DNA from 2 places in the Flintibacter sp. P01028 genome. Region 2 is predicted to be linked to the other one. Evidence: predicted binding sites of a transcription regulator. Region 2 holds the regulator's gene; the other holds the start of a gene.
The links. Region 2 encodes LexA, which represses DNA repair genes until DNA is damaged. Its sites were predicted from a motif close to CNAACANNTGTTNG; they were not measured.

Region 1: uvrB (excinuclease ABC subunit UvrB) is a predicted target of LexA. The motif match lies at 3,894-3,907, and genes of this name have one in related genera.

What each region holds. Positions count from the first base shown of each region.
Region 1 covers NZ_JBHEVC010000001.1:572,366-584,359, reverse strand. The annotation lists gene ACEVJK_RS02835 (response regulator transcription factor) at 1-576, opposite strand, end outside; gene ACEVJK_RS02830 (DUF4118 domain-containing protein) at 569-1,756, opposite strand; gene pyrE (orotate phosphoribosyltransferase) at 1,985-2,659, shown strand; gene ACEVJK_RS02820 (PF20097 family protein) at 2,845-3,120, shown strand; gene ACEVJK_RS02815 (RadC family protein) at 3,126-3,839, shown strand; gene uvrB (excinuclease ABC subunit UvrB) at 3,955-5,922, shown strand; gene ACEVJK_RS02805 (hypothetical protein) at 5,925-6,353, shown strand; gene ACEVJK_RS02800 (hypothetical protein) at 6,488-6,694, shown strand; gene ACEVJK_RS02795 (TraX family protein) at 6,663-7,406, shown strand; gene ybaK (Cys-tRNA(Pro) deacylase) at 7,425-7,913, shown strand; gene ACEVJK_RS02785 (TfoX/Sxy family protein) at 7,927-8,247, shown strand; gene ACEVJK_RS02780 (DUF3788 family protein) at 8,244-9,089, shown strand; gene uvrA (excinuclease ABC subunit UvrA) at 9,103-11,928, shown strand.
Region 2 covers NZ_JBHEVC010000005.1:29,953-41,946, forward strand. The annotation lists gene ACEVJK_RS09440 (biotin--[acetyl-CoA-carboxylase] ligase) at 1-705, opposite strand, end outside; gene hpf (ribosome hibernation-promoting factor, HPF/YfiA family) at 838-1,389, opposite strand; gene ACEVJK_RS09450 (amidohydrolase) at 1,547-2,707, opposite strand; gene ACEVJK_RS09455 (S1 RNA-binding domain-containing protein) at 2,902-3,345, opposite strand; gene ACEVJK_RS09460 (septum formation initiator family protein) at 3,431-3,706, opposite strand; partial or broken gene yabQ (spore cortex biosynthesis protein YabQ) at 3,942-4,199, opposite strand; gene ACEVJK_RS09470 (YabP/YqfC family sporulation protein) at 4,196-4,486, opposite strand; gene ACEVJK_RS09475 (Cof-type HAD-IIB family hydrolase) at 4,652-5,425, shown strand; gene ACEVJK_RS09480 (MBL fold metallo-hydrolase RNA specificity domain-containing protein) at 5,525-7,120, shown strand; gene ACEVJK_RS09485 (DUF975 family protein) at 7,229-8,113, shown strand; gene lexA (transcriptional repressor LexA) at 8,273-8,890, shown strand; gene ACEVJK_RS09495 (RNA-binding protein) at 9,001-9,801, shown strand; gene ACEVJK_RS09500 (DUF4177 domain-containing protein) at 9,826-10,047, shown strand; gene ACEVJK_RS09505 (DUF896 domain-containing protein) at 10,061-10,264, shown strand; gene ACEVJK_RS09510 (DegV family protein) at 10,379-11,242, shown strand; gene ytvI (sporulation integral membrane protein YtvI) at 11,388-11,994, shown strand, end outside.

The DNA of each region.
Region 1 (11,994 bases), on a different contig from region 2:
GTAGGGCCCCCAGACGTGCTCCAAAATAAAATCGTAGGTGAGCACCTTCCCGGCGTGGATGCACAGCAGCTCCAAAATCTTGAATTCATTTTGGGTGAAGTGGATCTGCTCTCCTGCTAACAGCACCTGGTGCTTCGTGATATCCACCACAAGGTCCTGGACCTGATACACGTCCCTCTGGGCGCCCTGGGACATCTTCAAACGATCCGCCCGGCGGAGCGTGGTGCGGATACGGGCCAGCAGCTCGGACACGCCGAAGGGCTTTACCACATAATCATCCGCCCCCATGTCCAGAGCGCGAACCTTCTCCGACTCGCGGTCACGGGCGGAGATGATGATGACAGGGACCTCTCGGGGCAGGTCGCTGAGCTGTTCCAGCACCTCCAGCCCGTCCATATCGGGCAGTCCCAGGTCCAGCAGGACCAGGTCGGGGCTGTGGGAGAAGAACAGGGAAAGCCCCTCCTTGCCGCTGGAGGCGGGGATGGCCTTATAGTCATTGGCGGCCAGCGCGCGGCAGATAAAGTTGCTGATGGCGTGCTCGTCCTCGATGACCAGGATCAGTCGTTTTTCATTCATGGTCAGACTCCTTCATGGGGAGGCCGAAGCGGATCACCGCTCCGCCCTCCGGGGCATTGCCCGCGGCAAAAAAGCCGTTGTGGGCCTTGATGATGCTTTGACAGACAGATAGACCAATGCCCATCCCGCGGGTGGAATCCCCGTTCAGATCTCGGGACAGAGGCCGGCCAGACTGGACGGCCTGACACACCTCCGGGGGCAGTCCTTTGCCGTGGTCCCGGACCTCCACCACTGCCCACTCGTCCTGACGGAACAGATTGAGCAGGATGCCGGACTGGCTGCCGGAGTGGCGGACCGCGTTCTCCAGCAGGTTGACCATCACCTGCTTGATGAGCATGGGCTCCATAGGTAGGTATAAGATATCCTCGGACAGCTCCAGATCCACATGACAGTTGGGGAACCGGCGCCGGGTGGTCAGAATGGCGTCCCCCGCCACCTCCTCCAGCATCTCCTCCCGCTTTTTCAGGGGTATGGTGCCGTCTTGAATTCGGGTGACGGACAGCAGATTTTCCACCATGACGATCAGAGCATCAGCGTCTGCCTTGATATCGTTGGCAAGGGAGGCGTTTTTTTCTGACCGGAGGATGTCCTCGCTGGACAGAAGGACAGAGGCGGCGCCGGAGATGGCGGTCAGAGGGGTGCGCAGATCATGGGACACGGCCCGGAGGATGTTGCCCCGGATCGTCTCCCTGGCGGACTGTAACTGGATGGCCGCTTTTTCTGCGTTGAGCTTTTCATTCATCTCATAGAGGGTCTTGGTGTTCTTTTCCCGGCGGACAGCCTCAATGGCCTGCTGCTTGACCCGGGAAGTAAGGGCGCACACGATACAGGAGATAGCCACCATGGACAGCATGGCAACCGGGTAACCCGTATGGCTCAAGGAAAAGGCGGAATAGGGGACCATAAAAAAGTAGTTGATGCAGAAGGTCCCTATGATGGAGGCGGTGATCCCATAGGCATAGCCGGTGGTAAAAAAGGAGATGCACACCACTGCCAACACGAATACCAGGGCGGAATTGTTTTCCCCGCCGGTGTGGGAGATCAGAATGCCGCTGGTCCAGTAGGCGGCGTACAGCAGAAGAGCAGTGGTTAGGATATCCCGGGGGACCGAAGGTATTCGGTGGACCAACTGGTCCATATAGCCAAAGAGGGCTTTGCATCGCTGCGTCAGGGCGGACATATCTATTCTCTCTCCTTCCGGGACCCTGCCGCCACAGAGGAGCGGAGGCATTGGGCAAAAATATTATATCAAACCTGGCCCGAACCGTAAAGTACAGACACTGTAAAAAAGCCGAAGAAAAATCCGGATGAAAAAAGACGGCGATTTCTTGTATCTGGGGAGGAAAAATGATATAATAATACGATTTCCGGCCTGTGCCGGGCAAACTGGAGAAAAGAGGTCGAAACGATGACGTACAAAGAGGAATTTATCACATTTATGGTGCGCTCCGGCGTGCTTACCTTTGGGGATTTTACCACGAAGTCCGGACGGAAGACCCCTTATTTCGTCAACACCGGGAACTACAAGACCGGGGCCCAGGCGGCCAAGCTGGGAGACTACTACGCCGCCTGCATTCAGGAGCATATGCCGGAGGGAATTACCTGCCTGTTCGGCCCCGCCTACAAGGGGATCCCTCTGGCGGTGTCCGCCGCGGCCTCTCTGTACCGGAACTATGACCGGGACCTGCCTTACTGCTTCAACCGCAAGGAGGCCAAGGACCACGGCGAGGGTGGTTCCATGGTGGGCTACAAGCCACAGGACGGAGATGATGTGGCCATTATTGAGGACGTGGTCACCGCTGGCACCGCCGTCCGGGAGTCTATCGCGCTGTTTAAGCATGTGGCCAAGGTCAACATGAAGGCCCTGTTCGTGTCGGTGGACCGGATGGAGCGGGGCACCCGGGACTGCTCCACCCTGGATGAGCTGCGCCAGGACTATGGTATCCAGGTTTACCCCATCGTTACCGTCCGGGAGGTCATCGCCTTCCTCCATAATAACCCTGTGGATGGCAAAGTCTATATTGACGACGAGATGAAGGCTAAAATGGAAGCCTACCTGGCGGAGTACGGGGCCAAAGCATAAACCCATAACCCCCCGTTCCCTTGGAGAGCATGGGGGGCATCAGGGGGTAACTGGTCCCCCCTGAAAATGCGGTGTGCGAAGCGCATATGTTTTTCCCGCAGGAGAAAACCCGCATTTTGAATGGAGGCGTACCTGGCAGAGTACGGAGCCAAGGGCTGAGAGAGCCTTTGATTGGAGGTGCTGGAATGAACTGTCCATACTGTGGCGGATCAATGCTGGAAGGGACGTTCCACGACAGGGGAGACAGCTATATTCTACCGGCCGGGGAGGTGCCTCCCAAGCTCTGGACCAAGGCTGTCCTGAAGAAAAAGCACGCCATTTTGCTGCCTCCGGAGTCCTTTGGCGCTGTGTGGGCACAGCGGCCAAGTGCGTTCTGGTGCGGGATATGTAAAAAAATGCTGGTAGACTATGAGGAGCTGATGTCCCAGGCTGAGGGGCAAGGTACTGAGGGAAAGGAATAGGTCCCATGGCAGAACAAGGAAAGCACCGCCATGCCGGCCACCGGCAGCGGATGAAAACAGAATTTCTGACCCGTGGGTTGGAGGGCTGGCCGGACCACAGGGTGCTGGAGCTGCTGTTGTTTTACGCCATTCCCCAGGGGGATGTGAACGCCACCGCCCACGACCTGATCGACCGCTTTGGCTCTCTGGCCGGGGTGTTGGACGCCTCGGTGGACGAGCTGACAAAGGTGCTGGGGGTGGGGGAGCACACCGCGCTTCTGCTGCGGCTTATCCCCGCTCTGGGCAGGCGCTACCAGATGGACAGGAGCGACCTGGGAAAGATTATCAACAGCATCCACCAGGCTGAGGAGCTCCTGGGTCCCTATTTTTTTGGAGCCAGAAACGAGATGGTCTATGGCCTCTTCCTGGACAGCAAGCGAAAGGCCCTGGGTGTCCGACTGGTGTCAGAGGGCAGCATCTCTGCCTGTGACATCAATATCCGGCGTATTTTGGAGGAGGCGGTGGGTCTGCGTGCCTCCAGGCTGTATCTGGCCCATAACCACATCAGCAATCTGGCCCTTCCCTCCGACGCCGACTGGCAGGCCACTGATGTCATCCGCAGCGCCCTGCTGCCCGCTGGGGTGACGCTGGAGGACCATCTGATCTTCGTGGACGGGGACGTGGTGTCCCTGATGGAGACAGAGCGCCGGCAGGGCCGTCCCATGTATCAGCTGTTATAAGTACCCGCTCCTCCCCCTGCAAAAACGGTGGGAGGAGCGAAAAACTCTTGTGTTGGAACAAATGTTCTGATATAATGAGGAGTAATCTGTATAGACTACTGGCGAGGTGAAGGGAATGCCCAAATTTGAAGTGGTTTCAGAATATACCCCCAGCGGCGACCAGCCGGAGGCCATTCAGGCTCTGGCCCGGGGGATCGAGATGGGGCTGGACGAGCAGACCCTGCTGGGAGTGACCGGCTCGGGCAAGACCTTCACCATGGCCAAGATCATCGAGAAGGTCCAGCGTCCCACCTTGGTACTGGCCCATAACAAGACTCTGGCCGCCCAACTGTGCGCCGAGTTTAAGGAATTTTTCCCCAACAACGCGGTGGAATACTTCGTGTCCTACTACGACTACTACCAGCCGGAGGCCTATATCCCCCATACGGATACCTTTATCGAAAAGGACTCCGCCATTAATGAAGAGATCGACCGTCTCCGCCTGTCCGCCACCGCCTCCCTGCTGGAGCGGCGGGACGTGATCGTGGTATCCTCGGTGTCCTGCATCTACGGCCTGGGCGAGCCGGAGGATTTTGAGAAGATGATGGTTTCCCTCCGGGTGGGCGCCCAGATGGAGCGGGACGAGATGCTGAAAAAGCTGGTGGCCATCCGCTACGAGCGCAACGACATCGCCTTTGAACGCAATATGTTCCGTGTCCGGGGAGACACGGTGGAGATCTGGCCAGCCTACTGGAAGGACACGGCCATCCGGGTGGAGTTTTTCGGGGACGAGATCGACCGCATCAGCGAGATCAATGTGGTCACCGGCACCCCCATCCGTCGGCTGACCAATATCCCTATCTGGCCTGCCACCCACTATGTCACTCCCAAGGAGAAGATGGACGCCGCTATCCAGGAGATCTACAAGGAGTTGGAGGAGCGGGTGGCTTTCTTCGAATCGGAGAACAAGCTCATTGAGGCCCAGCGCGTCAAGCAGCGCACCATGTACGACGTGGAGATGATGCAGGAGCTGGGCTACTGCTCAGGCATTGAGAATTACTCACGGGTGATTGAAGGCCGCCCCGTCGGCTCGCCTCCCCATACCCTGCTGGACTATTTCCCAAAAGACTTCGTTCTGTTTATCGACGAGAGCCATGTCACCCTGCCCCAGGTGCGGGCCATGTACAATGGGGACCGGGCCCGCAAGACCACCTTGGTGGACTACGGCTTCCGCCTGCCCTGCGCCTTTGACAACCGGCCGCTGAAATTTCCGGAGTTTGAGCAGCGGGTCAACCAGGTGGTCTATGTATCCGCTACCCCTGGGGAGTACGAGCGCACCCGCTCCGGACAGATTGTGGAGCAGGTCATCCGGCCCACCGGTCTGCTGGATCCCCGTATTGAGATCCGTCCCGTAGAGGGCCAGATCGACGACTTGATCGGCGAGATAAACCAGCGTACCGCCAGGAACGAGCGGGTGCTGGTCACCACCCTGACCAAAAGGATGGCGGAGGATCTGACCGCCTATCTCCAGGGGGCGGGGATCAAGGTGCGCTATATGCACCACGACATCGATGCCATGGAGCGCATGGAAATTATCCGGGATCTGCGCCTGGGTGCCTTCCATGTGCTGGTGGGGATCAACCTGCTGCGGGAGGGGCTGGATCTGCCTGAGGTGTCCTTAGTGGCCATTCTGGACGCGGACAAGGAGGGATTTCTCCGAAGCGAGACTTCCCTCATCCAGACCATCGGCCGGGCGGCCCGAAACGCCGAGGGCATGGTCATCATGTACGCCGACACCATCACACCCTCCATGCGCCGGGCCATGGATGAGACGGAGCGGAGGCGGGAGAAGCAGGACGCCTTCAACAAGGCCCACGGCATCGTACCCAAGACAGTCATCAAATCGGTGCGGGCTCTGCTGGATATCTCTGCCGAAGGGGAGGATACCCCGGAGAAGAAGGGCGAGGTCCAGGGCCTCACTAAACAGCAGAAGGCAGAGCGGATCGCCCGTCTGGAAAAAGAGATGCGCGAGGCTGCCAAGATGCTGGAGTTCGAGCTGGCGGCCGCCCTGCGGGACCAGATCATTGAACTGCGGGGGAAATAACCGTGAGCGCAAAATTTTCTATGGGTAGAAACTGTGTGGAGATATTCGATTTTTGGTGTAATGACCGGGAAAGTAACGATCCCTACGGCACCGAGTTCAAGGTTCGTGTGTGCTCCAATGGCGAGGACAATTACGGAGAGAGCGAGGAAGAATATGTCGGCACCGGCTCTTGGATGTGCGGGATCGAAGAGGTCAGGAACTTTGTGGGTCAACTGGATGAGATGAATCATCTCCAGGGGAAACACGCTGAGATCAAAGATGTTTCCTACGGAGGCAGGCTGTGCTTCGATCTGGACCGCATGGGCCATGTTCAGGTCAGCGGTACGCTGTTTGGTGTGTATGGGATCCAAAGCCTCAAATTTGAATTCACAGGGGATCAGACCGCCCTGGGACCCTTTTTGGACGGCCTGCGTGAATGTTTGAGGGGATGAGCCAATGGTCATGCCCAGGCGCAAACAAAACCGCCTGACCGATTGCGACTATGGCCGACCGGGGTATTATTTCATCACGATTTGCACCTGCGGAAAGAGGCATACACTTGGGACTGCCGTAGGGGCCGATGCTGGTGCGTTATTTAAAACGCTCTGTCACCGTAGCGTGGGATGAACCAGTGTGGCAGGATGATTATTACGACCACATCATCCGCAACGACCGGGACTATCGACGCATCTGGCAATACATCGACACCAATCCCGCCAAATGGCGGGAGGACCGCTACTACTGTGATATGGAGAGAGAAAATGACCGTGCTCAACCGGCTGAAATGCCTTAATTCCCTGCATTTGAAACTATTGGCGATGGCGCTGATGCTGTGTGACCATATGTGGGCCACAGTGATTCCCGGGGCCGCGTGGATGACCAGTATAGGCCGGCTGGCCTTTCCCATCTTTGCCTTCCAGATTGCGGAGGGCTTTGCCCGCACCCATCATTTCAAAGGATATCTGGGGCGGATCTTTCTGTTTGCCCTGATCTCCGAGATCCCCTTTAATCTGATGTACGGGGGGAATGTGATCTATCCCTTCCATCAGAACGTGCTGTTCACCTTCTGTCTGGCCCTGCTGATGCTGCGTCTGGCCCGGGCTGGGGCGGAAAAAGGCGGTCTCTGGCGCTATCTGACCCTTGGAGTGGCCTGCTGGCTGGGCTATGTTCTGGGCCAGCTGTCTATGGTGGACTACGGCGGTCTGGGGGTGCTGACGGTGCTGCTGTTCTGGGTGTGCCGGGAGCTGCCCTTTGGCTGGCTGGCGGAGCTGGCTGGGCTGTGGATCATCAACGGCGTGCTGATGGGCGGGATGCAGTTTCCAATCTCTCTGGGAGGACTGGAGTTCTCCTTCCCGCAGCAGGGGCTGGCCGTGCTGGCCTTGCTCCCTATTTGGATGTATAACGGGCGGCGAGGGCCCGGCGGGCGGGGATTCCAATATTTCTGCTATGCCTTTTATCCCGTCCATATTTTGATCCTGGCTGTGCTGTGGATCTACATACTGTAAGAGAAATGAGGCGATCCCGTGGCAAAGCAGAAGGATGAAAAAACCAATGTGATGCGGATCTTGGACCAAAAAGAGATCCCCTATACCCCCCACACCTATCCCCACGAAGAGGGGGAGGCGGTGGACGGGGTGACGGTGGCCGGGATCATGGGCCAGGACCCGGAGTGTGTGTTCAAAACGCTGGTGGCCCGGGGGGCGTCCGGTGCCTTGTATGTCTTTGACATCCCGGTGGCCGACAGCCTGGACCTGAAAAAAGCGGCCAAGGCGGTAGGGGAAAAGTCCGTCGCCATGCTCCACCAGAAGGAGCTGCTCCCCCTGACAGGCTATGTCCACGGGGGCTGCTCGCCCATCGGCATGAAGAAGCAGTACCCCACGGTGTTCCATGAGACAGCGGAGATTCTGGATACCATTATCGTGTCCGCCGGTAAAATCGGCTGTCAGGTGGAGCTTTCACCCACAGACCTGATTGGGCTGGTTGGGGCGGAGACCGCCGATCTGACTGTTTGAAAAGGAGAAGACTATGTCTACCAGCCCCGAATTTGTTACCTATCTCTGCGAACAGCTGGAGGGAACGGGGGAAGTCCGCTCCCGCAAGATGTTCGGAGAGTATATGGTGTATCTCAACGACAGGCCTGTGCTGCTGGTGTGCGACGACACCCCCTTTGTCAAGATGCTCCCCTGTGTGGAAGGGCTGCTGGGAGACCGCCCCTCCGCCGCCCCCTATGAGGGGGCCAAGCCCCACTATGTCCTGGACCCGGACGACGGGGAAACCCTGCGCCGGGCGGCGGAGCTGGTGTCCCCAAACAGTCAACCGCCCAGGAAACGGAGGAAGCAGACATGAGAGAGCAAGCAGACAGGGAAAAATTCCAATACCTCCCCACCGCTGAAAACGGGTTTCTCCTGCTGGGAAAATCGGAGGAGGGGGGCTGGACGGTGCTGGAGGAGTCCGGGCCGAGCCCGGCTCCTGAGCCGGAGCCAGAGGAGCCGGCGGGAATTTATCCCTGCCCCTGCTGCGGATTTCTTACCTTCCCCGTGCCCAAAGAGGAGGCCCTGGCCTATATCTGTCCGGTGTGCTTCTGGGAGAACGACCTGTTTGATCCCGGCGAGGACGACCCCAGCGATGAGAACCGCGGCATGACCCTGCGCCAGGGCCGGGAAAACTACCGGAAATGGGGGGCGGTGCGGGAGGACCTGGTCCGCTTCGCCCGGGAGCCCCGACCGGAGGAAATGAGACTGGATCCTTCGACTCCCTGGGATGCGGCATTTCCCCGGAACATTCAGCCCAACATGGATGAAATCGCCCGCTGGGTAGGCAGTCCACTGTTTTTCCGGCTCCAGAGCTGGATGGAGAACACTTACGGGGTGAAGCCCGCCATCGAGTTCAGCGGGTGTTCCATGGATCGTGGCTGGAACGTGAAGTATAAAAAGGGATCCGGGGCCCTGTGCGCCTGCTACATCCGGGCGGGCTGGTTTACCGCCCTGGTGACGGTGGGGGCAAAGCAGATGGAGGAACTGAACGCCCTGCTGCCCACCTTTTCCCCGGCCTTTCAAACCGTGTTTGAGAATACCCCGCTGTTCAACGGCGGCAAGTGGCTGGTGCTGGATGTGAAGCGGGAGGAGCAGCTGGAGGATGTCCGACGGCTGGTCCTGCTGAAGGCCGGACCGCCCAAAGGGAAACAATAAGGAGAACCAGATCATGCATACTCATATTACCGTCAAAGGCGCACGGGTGAACAACCTGAAGAATATCGACGTGTCCATCCCAAGGGACAAGCTGGTGGTGCTCACCGGCCTGTCCGGGTCGGGTAAATCCTCCCTGGCTTTTGACACCATCTACGCCGAAGGGCAGCGCCGCTATGTAGAGTCCCTATCCTCCTATGCCCGGATGTTTCTGGGCCAGATGGAGAAGCCGGATGTGGACTACATCGACGGCCTGTCCCCGGCTATTTCCATCGACCAAAAGACCACAAGCAAGAATCCCCGCTCCACCGTGGGGACGGTGACCGAGATCTACGACTACCTCCGGCTGCTGTGGGCCAGGGTGGGCACGCCTCACTGCCCCATCTGCGGCAAGGAGATCCGTCAGCAGACCATAGACCAGATTATCGACCAGGTGCTGGCCCTGCCGGAGGCCACCCGTATCCAGGTCATGGCTCCTGTGATCCGGGGAAAGAAGGGGGAGCACGCCAAAGTTTTTGAGGACGCCCGAAAGTCGGGCTATGTCCGCTGCCGGGCGGATGGCATCACCTATGACCTGTCCGAGGAGATCAAGCTGGAGAAAAACAAGAAGCACGATATTGAAATCGTGGTGGACCGGCTGGTCATTCGGGAGGATATCACACGCCGGCTTACCGACAGCGTGGAGATCGCCTCCAACCTGGCGGGGGGCCTGGTGGTCATCAACGTGGTGGGGGAAGACCGGGATATCCTGTTCTCCCAGAACTACGCCTGTGAGGACTGCGGCATATCCATTGAGGAGCTCACCCCCCGGATGTTCTCCTTCAACAATCCCTTTGGGGCCTGTCCCACCTGTATGGGCCTGGGCTCCCAAATGAAGATCGACCCGGACCTCATCATGCCAAACAAGAATCTATCCATCGTCGAGGGGGGGATCACCGCCTCTGGCTGGAACAACATCAAGTCGGACGGAATCTCCCGGATGTACTTTGACGCATTGGCCAAGAAATATAAGTTCAAGCTGAACACCCCCATCAAGGACCTGCCGAAGGAGGTGCTGGACGTTATCCTCTACGGCACGGGCGGGGAAAAGCTGACCCTCCACTATGACCAGCCCAGGGGCCAGGGCACCCTGTACCAGCCCTTTGAGGGCATCGTCACCAATCTGGAGCGCCGCTATCGGGAGACCCAGTCCGACGGTATGAAGCGGGAGCTGGAGGAGTGTATGTCCCAGTGCCCCTGCCCTACCTGCCAGGGGCGCAGGCTGAAAAAGGAGTCCCTGGCCGTCACCGTGGGAGGGCTGGATATCGACAGCTACTGCCACAAGAGCGTCAGCGACGCCCTGAACTTCATGGAGCGGCTGGAGCTGAATCCCACCCAGACCATGATCGCCGCCCAGATCGTCAAGGAAATCAAAAGCCGGCTGGGCTTTCTACGCTCCGTGGGCTTGCAGTACCTGACCCTCAGCCGGGAGGCGGGGACCCTGTCCGGCGGCGAGAGCCAGCGGATCCGGCTGGCTACCCAGATCGGTTCCTCTCTCATGGGGGTGCTGTATATCCTGGACGAGCCCTCCATCGGTCTGCACCAGCGGGACAACGACAAGCTGCTTGCCACCCTGAAGGAGCTGCGGGATCTGGGCAACACCCTGCTGGTGGTGGAGCACGACGAGGACACCATGCGGGAGGCGGACTATATCATCGACGTGGGTCCCGGCGCAGGAGTTCATGGCGGCCAGATCGTGGCCGCCGGCACCCCGGAGGAGGTCATGAACACCCCCGGCTCTATCACCGGGGACTACCTGTCCGGCCGCAAAAAAATCCCCGTTCCCACCCAGCGCCGGAGAGGGAATGGGAAGTATTTGAAGATATTTGGGGCCAGGGAGAACAACCTGCGGGGCGTGGATGTGGAGTTTCCCCTGGGTACCTTTACCTGTGTTACCGGGGTATCCGGATCGGGCAAATCCTCCCTGGTCAACGAGATCCTGTTTAAGAAGCTGGGAGCTGATTTGAACCGGACCAAGACCAGAGCTGGGAAGCACGACCGCATCGAGGGGGAGGAGTTTCTGGACAAGGTCATCAACATCGACCAGTCCCCCATTGGCCGCACGCCCCGCTCCAACCCCGCCACCTATACCGGCCTGTTCAACGATATCCGGGACCTGTTTGCCTCCACCCCCGACGCCAAAAGCCGGGGCTATGGCCCTGGACGCTTCTCCTTCAACACCAGGGGCGGCCGGTGCGAGGCCTGTACCGGCGACGGGCTCATCAAGATCGAGATGCACTTTTTGCCCGATATCTATGTCCCCTGCGAGGTGTGCAAGGGCAGGCGGTACAACCGGGAGACGCTGGAGGTGCGCTACAAGGGCAAGAACATCTACGAGGTGCTGGAGATGACGGTGGATGAGGCCCTGCCCTTCTTTGAAAATCTGCCCCGCATCTATAACCGCCTGAAAACCCTGGAGGAAGTGGGGCTGGGCTATGTGAAGCTGGGCCAGCCCTCCACCGAGCTGTCCGGCGGCGAGGCCCAGCGGGTCAAGCTGGCTACTGAGTTGTCCAAGCGATCCACAGGCAAGACCATCTATATCCTGGACGAGCCTACAACGGGCCTCCACTCCGCCGACGTCCACAAGCTGATCGAGGTCCTCCAGCGGCTGGTGGAGGGGGGGAACACGGTGGTGGTCATCGAGCACAACCTGGATGTCATTAAGACAGCCGACCACATCATCGACCTGGGCCCCGAAGGGGGCGACGGCGGCGGGACCATTGTGTGTACCGGCACGCCGGAGGAGGTGGCGGCCTGTCCGGCCAGCTATACCGGGCAGTATCTGAAAAAGCTGCTGAGATAACGCCGCCGCCAGAGCCCCCAAAATTCGGAGCCGAAGGCGGAGAATTTCCGGAGGCGGAATTCATTT
Region 2 (11,994 bases):
AGCCAGGGCCAAAGAAGTGGCCATATCCCGGATCTCCGGGTCAAAGTCCCCGGCGCTCTGGTTCACATTGACCCCGATTCCGGTAACCAGATAGTCCAAATCGTTGCTCTCACTAACCAGCCCCAGCTCCGTGAGGATCCCCACCAGCTTTTTCCCGTTGAGGATGATGTCGTTGGTCCACTTGATCTGGGGACGGAGCCCGCAGGCAGCCTGGATGCCATCGCACACTGCCACCGCCACCCAGGCGGTAAAATTAGCCACCTGGGCGGGCTCCAGCCGGGGCCGCAGCAAGGCGGAGAGATACAGCCCCTTCCCCCGGGGCGACTGGAAAGAGCGGCCCCTGCGGCCCCGGCCTCCGGTCTGTTCCTCCGCCGTCACTACCAGTCCCTCGACCGCGCCGGCCATAGCCTGACGCTTGCACTCTGTGTTGGTGGAGTCGATGACATCCAGGCACAGCAGGCTGCCGCCCACCAGAGAGCCGGACAGGGGACCGGACAACTCCCCCGCCCGCAGGCGGTCAGGGCCCGCCTCCAGCCGATAGCCCCGGTTTGGGGCGGAGGAGATAGTGTACCCCTCCTGCCGCAAGCCCTCAATGGCCTTCCATACGCCCGCTCGGCTGATGCCCAGCTCCCGGCTCATCGCCTCCCCGGACAAATAGTCTCCCTGCCGCTCCCGCAGCAGGGATAGGACCTTTTCACGGCTCATGCCCCGCCCTCCAAACAAAGTTTTCTTTCATTATACGGCCCAGGACACCAGTCGTCAACCGGCCTCTCCTCTTGGAAACAGAATCAGCCATAAAAAACCGGGGAGCGGAATCCCGCTCCCCGGACAACTATCTTACTGCTCGTCTTCAATAATACCATAGTCCCCATCATACCGGCGGTAGACCACGGCGAAGGCCCCACCGGCCTCCTCGTCCTTAAAGGCGAAGAAGCTGTGCCCCAGCAGATTCATCTGCAAAATAGCCTCGTCCCGGCTCATAGGCTTGATAGGGAAGGTCTTGCTCCGGACGATGCGGTACTCGCCCTCCTCCGGCTCCTCTGGGGCGAAGGAGGAGACCTCCGCCGCATCCACCGCCCGCTCGAAGGCCCCTTGGCGCAGCCGCTTCTCCAGCCGGGTCTTGTTCTTCCGAATCTGACGCTCCAGGGTGGTTACCGCGGCGTCGATGGACGCCTGCATATCAGAGGTACTCTCAGATACCCGGAAAATAGTGCCGCTGGAGCGGATGGTGATCTCCACCCTGTTCAGCCGCTCCTTCTCCACACTGAACGTGATCGAGGCGGTGGCATCCTCCTTAAAAAAACGGTCCAGCTTTCCCACCTTTTTCTCCGCGTACTTGTGGATGAAGTTGGGCAGGGTCACCTTTTTGTCCGTGAACACAAATTTCATAACTTTCGCTCCTTTCGCCCTATCAGGCAAGGTATAGCGACGGGAGGGACTCACCTCTCCAGCGGAGAGGGAGTTCCCTCCCACCGTTAATCTATTATACCACAAGCACGAAAAATATCCATAGGTTTTTGTTAATTTTTTCTAAATTTTCCTGGACCTATCCCTTTATCCGCTGTCCGCCGATCAGCACCGTCTGGACCCGGCTGAACAGATTGATGGGGTGGCCGGAGGTGATGACGATATCCGCGTCCTTCCCCGGCGTCAGGGAGCCCACCCGGTTATCGATCCCGGCAATCTGAGCGGGGTTGATGGTGATGGCGGCCAGGGCGGCCTCCGGGTTCATGCCACCTTTCACCGCCATGGCGGCACACAGGGCCAGGTGCTGGACCGGCACCTCTGGGTGGTCGGTACAGATGGCCGTCTTGACTCCGTGGAGCGCGAGGACCGCCGGGGATTCGATGGTCATATTGGCCAGCTCCGGCTTGGACCGGTCCCCCAGGCAGGGCCCGGTAATGACAGGCACCCCCTCCTGGACCAGCAGTTCGGGGATCAGATGGGCTTCCGTGCCGTGGACGATGACGCACTTCAGTCCGAACTCCTTGGAGATGCGGATGGCGGTGGCAATGTCGTCCGCCCGGTGGGCGTGAATGTGGACGGGCAGCTCCCCTCGGACCACGGGCAGCAGGGCCTCCAGCTTGGCGTCATAGTCGGGCTTGTCCTCCTCCTCGTCCTCCGCGGCTCGTTCCAGCTTCTCTCCATACTCCAGGGCCTTGGCCAGGTTTTCCCGGATGATGGCGGCGGTAGCCATACGGGTGACCGGGGTTTCATGCCGCTCGTTGTAAACGCATTTTGGATTTTCTCCCAGAGCCAGCTTCATGGCCGCCGGTGCCTGGACCACCATGGCGTCCACCCACTTTCCGGTGGTCTTAATGGCGGCGAACTGACCGGAGATGGGGTTGGCGGAGCCCGGCCCGGTGAGTACGGTGGTGACACCAGCCTGACGGGCCTCCTCAAAACACCGGTCCAGCGGATTGACCGCGTCTATGGCCCGGAGGTGGGGGGTACAGGGGTCGGTAGCCTCGTTCCCGTCGTCGGCCTCAAAGCCCAGGGCATCACCGAACATCCCCAGATGACAATGGGCGTCAATAAAGCCGGGCAGGATATGGCCCTGGCGTGCGTCCAGGGTCTCTCCCTCCCAGTGGTCGGGGCACTCCTCCATAGGCCCCACCTTGGCAATCTTGTCCCCAGACACGGCCACATATCCGTTGGGGATGGTTAGGCCATCCATGGTGTGGACGGTCCCATTGATAATAAGCATATTTTCCTCCACTGACAGGAAGCGACAAAGGCTCCCATTGACTCTTTTGAGATATTTTGTTACAGTTAAAACGGCTCGACCAATATGCTTCCCCACGGTATCTTTCTTCCCGTGGGACTGAACGCCCCATACGGGGCGTTTTCTTTTGTGAAAATCAGGGCCGCCGCATATGCGGCGGCCCTGTCATATCCCGCTTACCGGCGGCCGCCTCCCCGGCGGTTCCCGCCCTTTTTTTCAATATAGCGCAACTCGGACAGCTTGCTGTCTGACGACTGCATGAACTGCTTGAGCCGGTCCTCAAAATCGCTGGGTTCCTTGGGGGCGGGCCGGGCAAAGCCCATGGGCCGTCCGCCGCCCTGACTGGGGCGGCCGCCTCCGTTGGGACGGGGGCCACGCTGGGGGGGCGGAGCCACCTGCTTGATGGACAGGTTGATCCGGTTGGCTTGGTCGATGCCGATGACCTTCACTTTGACCTCCTGCCCCTCCTGTAGGTGGTCGGACACCTCGTTGACATAGGAATAGGCGATCTCTGAAATATGGACCAAGCCGGATCTTCCCTCCGGCAGGGACACGAAGGCCCCAAACTTTGTAATTCCCGTTACCTTACCGTCCAAGATGGACCCAACACCAAACTCCATAACTGACCGAAATATCCTCCTTGTAAATTTCCCCGCGCCGCCACACACAGATTACGGCGCTGGAGAGCCCGTTTGACTGGATCGCTCAGTTGGCCACATCGATATAGACGATCTCATCCTGCTTCACATGGCCCTTTTCCCGGGCCACCTGCTCCAGCATCTCAGGATCGTCGCTGTTTTCGATGGCGGCCTCCAGCTCCTGGTTTTCCAGCCGCTGGTCGCTGACCTGCCGGGCCAGCGTATCCCGCTGGACTTGGGCTGTCTGTATCTGGCCCCTCAGGTCCAGAAGAGAGGTGGCCATATAGATCAGCAGGGCCAGCACCACGATTTTGGTCAAAAACCCAGCTCGCTTCAGCTTCATAGACATCCTCTCCTCTCTCCCTGGCGGCTCGTCGGCGGACCGCGCGCTCCATCTCCTCGGTTTTCTGTCCTATTCTATACCATTTCACGCCGGAAAGAAAGGTATTTTTCGCAAGTTTTCCGAATTTTTTTAAAACAGCCTTCCCTAGGGCCAGCGGGAAGGTCAAAATTCCCAAAAGGAAGGTGACGATATCCGCCATAAAGTAGCCCAGCTTCAAAAACCAGGGGCTGATCACCCAGAAGTATACCCCTCCCCCCGCCATGCAGAACAAGGCGCCGTAGAAACGGATCTGTCCCCCCCAGGCCCCCTGGGACCAGAGAAACAGAGTCCCCGTGGCCACCAGCCAGAACACCAGATCCAGCAGGGGACCCACCACGGGCAGCTTCACCCGGACTCTCAGAATACGGAACAGGTCGTACAGCAGCCCAAACAGCGCCCCCAGCGCCAGAGCCTGGCACAGAGCCTGACCCTGCTGAACGGTATCGATGGTCATCTGCCGAATAGGCGGCCCAGCAGACCGCCCTGCTCCCGCCCGCCGCTCTCGTAGATCAGGGCGTTCACCGTCCCCTCGACCTTCAGATCTCCTCCGTCCAAGGACAGCTTTTCGATGTGGAGCCCCTCCCCCTGGATCTCCAGCCCCCCCTGGGCAGTTGTCAGGAAGATGGCGCTCTCGTCAAAGCTTTCCACCTCCTCCACCCCCGATATCATTAGCTGCTCCCGGTCCTCTAGGATCACATGGTGGCCTGTGTCCGGCCGAAGCTTCTCATTTTCATAGGCCATGTTTTCACCCCCTTTTGCTCCATCCTATGGGACAAGTGGGGGCTTTTATGCCTATTTTTCGCCGCTGCTCTCCCTTCCAGAAAAGATCGTCTGGAAATCTGCCCGTTCTTAGTGTACAATAGGTTTTGTTCATGCGAATCCTATTGGAAAAGGTTTGATTGTATCATGGTAAAAGCCATTTTTTTTGATATCGACGGCACTCTGGTTAGCTTCCAGACCCACACAATTTCTCCCGCTGTCTTGGAGGGCCTCCACCGCCTGCGGGAGAGGGGAATCCGGTTATTCCTGTCCACAGGCCGCCACAAAGTCATGAGTCAGTCGGTCCGGGATCTCTTTCCCTTCGATGGCTGCATCACCCTCAGCGGCCAATACTGCTTTGCTCAGGACCGGGTGCTTCGAAGCGTCCCCTTCGCTCCGGAGCGGGTGAAAGCTCTGGTGGAGCTGATGGAGCATTCCACTATCCCCTGTATCTTTTTGGAGGAGGAGGACTGCTACCTTGTAAACCCGGGGCCGCGGGCTCAGGTGTTCCCCAAGCAGCTAGCTGTCCCCCTCCCCCCCTCCGCTCCCGCCCGGCGGGCGGAAGGGCGACAGGTGTTTCAGGCCACCGCCTTCCTCACCCGGGAGGAGCAGCAGGCTTTAGGAGACCCCTTCCCAGGACTGGAGGTCATGCGCTGGCACCCAGATTTCGTGGATATTATTTCCCCAGGCGGCGGCAAGGACCAGGGTATGGACGCCATTTTGGACTTCTTCGGCATCTCCCTGGAGGACACCATGGCCTTCGGCGATGGGGAAAACGACATTCCTATGCTCCGCCACGCCCATGTGGGAGTAGCCATGGGCAACGCCGACGCTCTCGTACGCTCTCACGCCGACTTTGTGACCGGGACAGTGGATGAGGACGGTATTTTGTCCGCTCTGGAACATTTCGGTCTGCTGTAGCCCCCGTCTTTTACACATAATTTACAATTTCCTGTGGATTTTCTTCCCTGGTCCGTGTACAATAAAGACAAGAATCGGCACCGAAGGAGGAACTGTTACATGAAGCTTACGTTTTTTGGCGCGGCCCACGCGGTCACCGGCAGCTGCCACTGTCTGGAAGTCAACGGCAGGAAGATCCTGATCGACTGCGGTCTCCAGCAGGGCCGGGACGAGCACGATGACAACGCCCTGGATTTTTCCCCCAGCTACATCGACTATGTTTTGGTCACCCACGCCCATATCGACCACTCCGGCCGCATTCCGCTGCTGGTCAAGGAGGGCTTTTCCGGGCCCATCTATACCACCCGGCTCACCGCCCAGCTGCTGTCCATCATGCTCCGAGACTCCGCTCATATTCAGGAGAGCGATGCCCAGTGGCAGAACCAGAAGGGAAAGCGGGCCGGCCGGGAGGAGGTAGAGCCCCTCTACACCCTGACAGACGCGGAGGAGGCCCTCCAGCTCCTCAATACCCAGGAGTACGGACAAATCTTCGAGCTGTGCGAGGGTGTAGAGGTCCGCTTCTGCGACGCCGGCCATCTGCTGGGCTCCTCCTGTGTGGAGATCTGGGCCACTGAGAACGGTGTCACCAAAAAGCTGGTCTTCTCCGGAGATCTGGGCAACGTAGACCAGCCTGTCATCCGGGACCCCTCCTTTGTGACAGAGGCGGATTATGTCATCATGGAGTCCACCTACGGCGACCGGAACCACCAGCCCCCAGAGAGCTATACCGAGGCCCTGGCCGCCCTCATTGACGACGTGTTTTCCAAAGGTGGCAACATTGTTATCCCCTCCTTTGCCGTAGGCCGTACCCAGGAGCTGCTCTACTTCCTCCGAGAGATCAAAAATGAGGGGATGGTCAAATCGGTCCCCAACTTTACCGTCTGCGTGGACTCTCCCCTGGCCGCTGAGGCCACCAAGATCTACGCTGGCGATCTTCACGGCTACCTGGACGAGGAGGCAATTGCCGTCCTGCAGGGTGGCGACAACCTGTTCACCTTCCCCGGCCTGACCCTGACCCAGTCTACCGAGGAATCCAAGGCTCTCAATATGGACAAGAGCTCTAAAATCATCATCTCCGCCTCCGGTATGTGCGATGCCGGCCGCATCCGCCACCACCTGAAGCACAACCTATGGCGCCCCGAATGCGCTGTGGTCTTTGTGGGCTATCAGGGGGAGGGCACTCTGGGCCGCCGTCTGCTGGAGGGGGCCAAAAGTGTAAAGCTTTTTGGTGAGGAGATCGCCGTCCGGGCCCGGATCCTGAATTTCCCCGGCCTGTCCTCTCACGCCGACCGGGATCACCTGCTGGACTGGATCGGCCATTTCTCCCCCAAGCCGGACCAAGTGTTCGTGGTACACGGGGATAGTGAGATCACAGACCTCTTTGCAAATGATTTGAATGAGCGGGGCATCCCCGCCCACGCGCCTCTCTATGAGGAGGTCTATGATCTGCTGGGAAATCGTATGCTGGCAAAGGGCGTTGTTCTGGAGAGCAAGCGGACCACAGGCGGCGCCTCCGCTCCCTCCGCCGCCTTCCTGCGGCTACAAGATGTGTCCAAGGACTTGGCCGACCTTATCAGCCGCAGCCGGGGCCGTTCCAACAAGGATCTGTCCAAGCTGGCCGATCAGCTTCGGCAAATCATGGACAAGTGGGAATAGAGAGGCGTTTGAGCCGCCGCGAGCAGCGCGGATGGACCGGAGCGAAGGTTCGCTCCTGCTGGCAGCGGCGCCCTTCCCCAACTATGACAGTAAGAACGGAGAGTTTTTATGGAGATCGACCGCAGAGAACTGAAAAGGCAGGCTAGGGAGGCCATTCGGGGCTCCCGTCCTTCCTTCTGGGTGGTCACCTTGGTATATCTGCTGATGACCACTGGTGTTTCCACACTGGCCGGCCTGCTTGTTCCGGCCCCGGACACAGGAAACATCAGTCTGCCGGCTTTGTTCCTTTCCATCCTCCTCTCCCTGTACTCCACGGTAGTTGGCTTTGGCTTTACGCTATGGTCCATGTGGACCTCCCGGAAGCTGTCTCCCGGACTGGGCGCCCTAGCCGATGGCTTCTCCGTGGCCCTGCTGGTTATCATGACCTCCATTCTGATCTTTCTCCACACGCTGGCCTGGTCCCTGCTGTGCATCCCCGTCGTCTGGCTGGTCCTAATTCCGGTTCTTCTCTCCCCAGGCCTCTCCTTCCTTGTGATCCCCGTTCTAATTGCCGGCATCATGATTTTCTCTTATTGGGTCTCTCTGCGCTACGCCCTGGCCTACTATTTGCTGGCCGACCACCCTGACTACGGGGCCTTCGCCGCGGTCCGCCGCAGTGTGGAGCTGACGCGGGGCTGGAAGTGGGAGATGTTCAAGCTGGCCTTTTCCTTCATCGGCTGGGAACTGCTTGACCTGCTTCTCTACTCACTGGCACTACTTCTGGTTCTGGTCCAGGGCGGTTTCTTCCAGTCTCTTTCCCTGGAGCACTACGGGGATGCCTACATGGTCTATCAGATTATCCTCTCCTATCCCCGCTCCGCCCTTCTTCTCCTGCTAGCCTCCATCCCGGTAAAGCTGTGGCTCTATCCCTATCGCTCCGTGACCATGGCCGGCTTCTACGACGCCCGGCTGCGCCTCCAGCGGGAGGGTTTTGTGGAGATGCCCCCTCTCTGAACATCCAAAGCTACCCGCCAGGACCTCTAGGTCCTGGCGTTTTTTTAGAGGCTTCCTTATTTTTGGAACATTCGTTTGACATTCGTACAAATGTATGATAAAATACATCTAAATTTTAGTGTGTAATTTTCTGTCCGTCTGCCGAAAGGAGCCCTTGCCATGGCCAAACTGACCGCCAAGCAGCAGCAGATCTATGACTATATCCTCTCCTTTACCAATCAGCACGGCTATCCCCCTTCGGTCCGGGAGATTGGCGCGGCGGTGGGACTGAAATCCCCCTCCACCGTCCACTTCCACATGAAGGGGCTGGAGGAGGCCGGTGTCATCGTCAAGGCAGAGGGCAAGACCCGCGCCATCTCCCTGCCGGGGGCATCCATGGGCCCGGTGGCAGAGGAGGAGGACCCCCACGCCAACCAAATACCCATCCTTGGCAATGTAGCCGCCGGCACCCCTATCCTGGCCCAAGAGTGTATTGAGGACTACCTCACCTTCGACACTGCCGGTCTGTCCGGGGAGCACTTCGCCCTCACGGTCCGGGGCGAGTCCATGCTGAACGCCGGGATTCTGCCCGGTGACCTGGTGGTGGTCCACCGCCAGCAGGAGGCCCGGAATGGTGAGATCGTAGTGGCCCTTTTTGAGGATGAGGCCACCGTCAAAACCCTTCATAGAAAAGACGGCTGCACCTGGCTTCTTCCCCAAAACCCTGATTACCCGCCTATCGACGGCACCAAAGCCGAGATAGTTGGCAAGGTGGTGGCGGTAGTCCGTCGGTACTAATTTTGTCCCCCTGCGGCCGGTCATGCTCCCCATGGCCGGCTTTTTTCGTTGACAATCCCAGGTCCTGTCCAGTATACTGAACAGGCAAACAGAGGGAGGCGAGAAGGGTCGTGACCAAGAAGGAGCTTCTGGACCGCTGCGCCCGTGACGGGGCGGAGCGGGTGCTGCTGGCCCGTGTGCTGGACAAGCTGGAACTGGCTCAGGACCGGGGCATCCCAGCCCATACCCCCTTTCTCTCGCCGGGTGAACAGGCCTCTGTCACCGATTTACTCAACGCCTGGGGGCAGCCCCGCCATATCTTTTGGGGTGGCTTTCCCGGCGCAGAGCGGGCCCTGTGCGCCTTCCTCCCCGACTGGCAGGATGAGAACGACCTCCTGTTGGACCCAGAGGGACCGCTGGCCGCATTGGAGGCCGCCTTCCCTCCCGGTTCCGAGTTAAGCCACCGGGATATTCTGGGCTCCCTTATGGGCCTGGGGTTGACGAGGGAAAAGCTGGGGGACATCTTGCTCCCTGGCGACAGGACCTGTCAGGTGATCCTGCTCCGGGAGGTACTGCCCATTCTCCTCTCCCAGTGGGAGTCCGCCGGGCGTTGGCGGTTAAAGCTCCGGGAAATTCCTCTGGCTTCCCTTTCCCCTGGAGAGGCGAAGGTAAGGCTCATCCGGGACACAGTCGCCACCCCTCGCCTGGACGCGGTGCTTGCCGCCGGTTTTTCCCTGTCCCGCTCCAAAGCCATGGCCTATATCTCCGCCGGCAAGGCGGCCGTCAACCACCGGGAGTGTCTCAAAGGGGACAAGCTGGTGGATGTGGGAGACATTCTCACCTGCCGCGGACTGGGCAAGTGCGTGGTCCGGGAGATCCCCGGCCAGTCCAAAAAGGGACGGACCATGCTGGTATTGGAGAGATATATTTAAGCCGCCGGATAGGAGGGCACAGCTATGGCACACTATGAATATGAATTTGAGGTTCTGGCCCTCTCCGCCGGAGGGTACAGCCTGTTCGGCGGCGTCGGCATCCGGACTGAGGGCCACCAGGAAGTCATTCGAAGCCGGGCCGCCGCCGGCTGGCGTTATGTGGGCTATCTGCCCAGCGTTCAGCGGGCCTCTGGACATATTGAGACCATCGAGCTGGTATTTGAACGCGAGATAGAACAGGAATAAGGGAGGGAAAGGCATGGAGCAGAAGAAGATCGACCGCATCAATGAGCTGGCCCGGAAGGCCAAGTCTCCCGCCGGCCTCACCCCAGAGGAGGAGGCTGAACGGGCCCTGCTGCGACAGGAGTATATCGCCGCCTGTAAGTCCAATCTGATGGCCCATCTGGACAATACCCTCATTCAACATCCTGACGGCACCCGGACCCGGCTGCGGAAGAAGTGATCCGCTCTAGCCGGAGCAGGGGTTCATTGACAATCTCCCCGGCATCTGGGATAATACTCTCGATCCTTTTATGTCCCGCCAGGCGCTTATCCTATCTTTTTAAGGAGGCCCCCCATGGCTCATATTAAATTTTCTACCGACTCTGCTTCCGATATTCCCGCCGCTCTGCGGGAGGAGTGGAACATCCAGGTCCTCCCTTTTCCCATCGCGATGGGCGACAGGGAGTATATGGACGGCTTTGACTTCACTCCCGACGAGTTCTTTCAGATGCTGCTGGACAGCCCTCAGATCCCGACCCACGCCCAGTTGAACCCCTATCTCTTCACTGAATGCTTTGAGAAGGCGTGGAAAGAGGGCTATACCGATCTGATCCACACCTCTATCAACTCCAAGGGTTCAGCCACCTATGGCAACGCCATACAGGCCCGGGACGAGTTCTATGAGGACCACCCCGATGCCCAGGACACCTTCCATATCCATATCATCGACTCCAAAAACTACACCATGGGCTACGGCTGGGCGGTGGTGCAGGGGGCCAAGATGGCTGCTGCCGGCGCCCAGGCGGGAGAAATCGTGGATTTTATCCAGGATTGGGTGGATCATGTCCGGGTGATCTTCGCCCCTCTTGACCTGCGGTTTGCCAAAAAATCCGGCCGGATCTCCGCCGCGGCAGCCTTCATGGGCGAAGCCCTGGGGTTAAAGCCCATTATGACCTTCGCCAACGGCGAGTCCAAGATACTGTCCAAGGCGCGGGGGGAGAAAAACGCGATTTCCGCTGTTGTGGAGCTGTGCAAACAGGAGCGGAGCGCTAACAGCCCCTATCTGGTCGTCCATGGCAATAACCTGGAGCAGGCTGGCAAACTGCTAGAAGCCTGCCGCCAGGAGCTAGGCTGTGAGCCTGCCCTGGAGTATCTCATCGGTGGTGTGGTGTCCATCAACGCCGGCCCCAATGTAATTGGTCTGGTATATCGCACATAAAACTCTTTTGGGGTCCGGCTGTGGCGAGCAGTCGGACCTTTTTCTTTCTCTGGGACAGGCAGGCATCCCGAAATTTACATTTTATTCATGCTTTTTCTGGTAAGGTAGAGTAGGATACTGAAAAACAGGGAGGGATATGATACCAATGAAGCCTGGGCAACTGACCTGGCCCCAGCGGGGCGCCCTGTGGCTGCGGCTGGCCATCCGGCTGGTGCTGTCTCTGGCCGCCGTCCTTCTGGTGTCCTTTTTTGGACGGCCCCTACTGACACTTTTTGCCCCCTTTGTCTGCGCCCTCATCGCTGCCGCCCTGCTCAACCCCCTGGTCAAGTGGTTCCAGCGCAAGCTGGGATGGTCCCGAAGCGTGCTGACCTTGCTCCTTCTGCTCCTCCTCTTCGGTCTGGTAGGGAGTGCCCTGGGATGGCTGGGCTACGCGGTTGTCCGTCAGGTCATCAGTCTGGCGGAGAACTGGGACGGGGTAGTGGCCGCCGGCATCAGTGTACTGGACCAGCTGGACCAGATGTTTCAACAGGTGGTGGCCCAGTTCCCGATCCAGATCGCCGGCCCGGATCAGGGCTTTCTCGACTGGCTGGTGGACACCTTATCCTCGGCGGCCCCTGACCTGGGGAACCTGGCCACCTATGCTGGAGAGAAGGCAGTCTCCTTCTCCTCCTTTCTGTTGGCTCTGGTCTTTTTTGTCATGGCAACCTTTATGCTGACGGCGGACTACCCCTATCTCCGCTCACGGGCCGCTC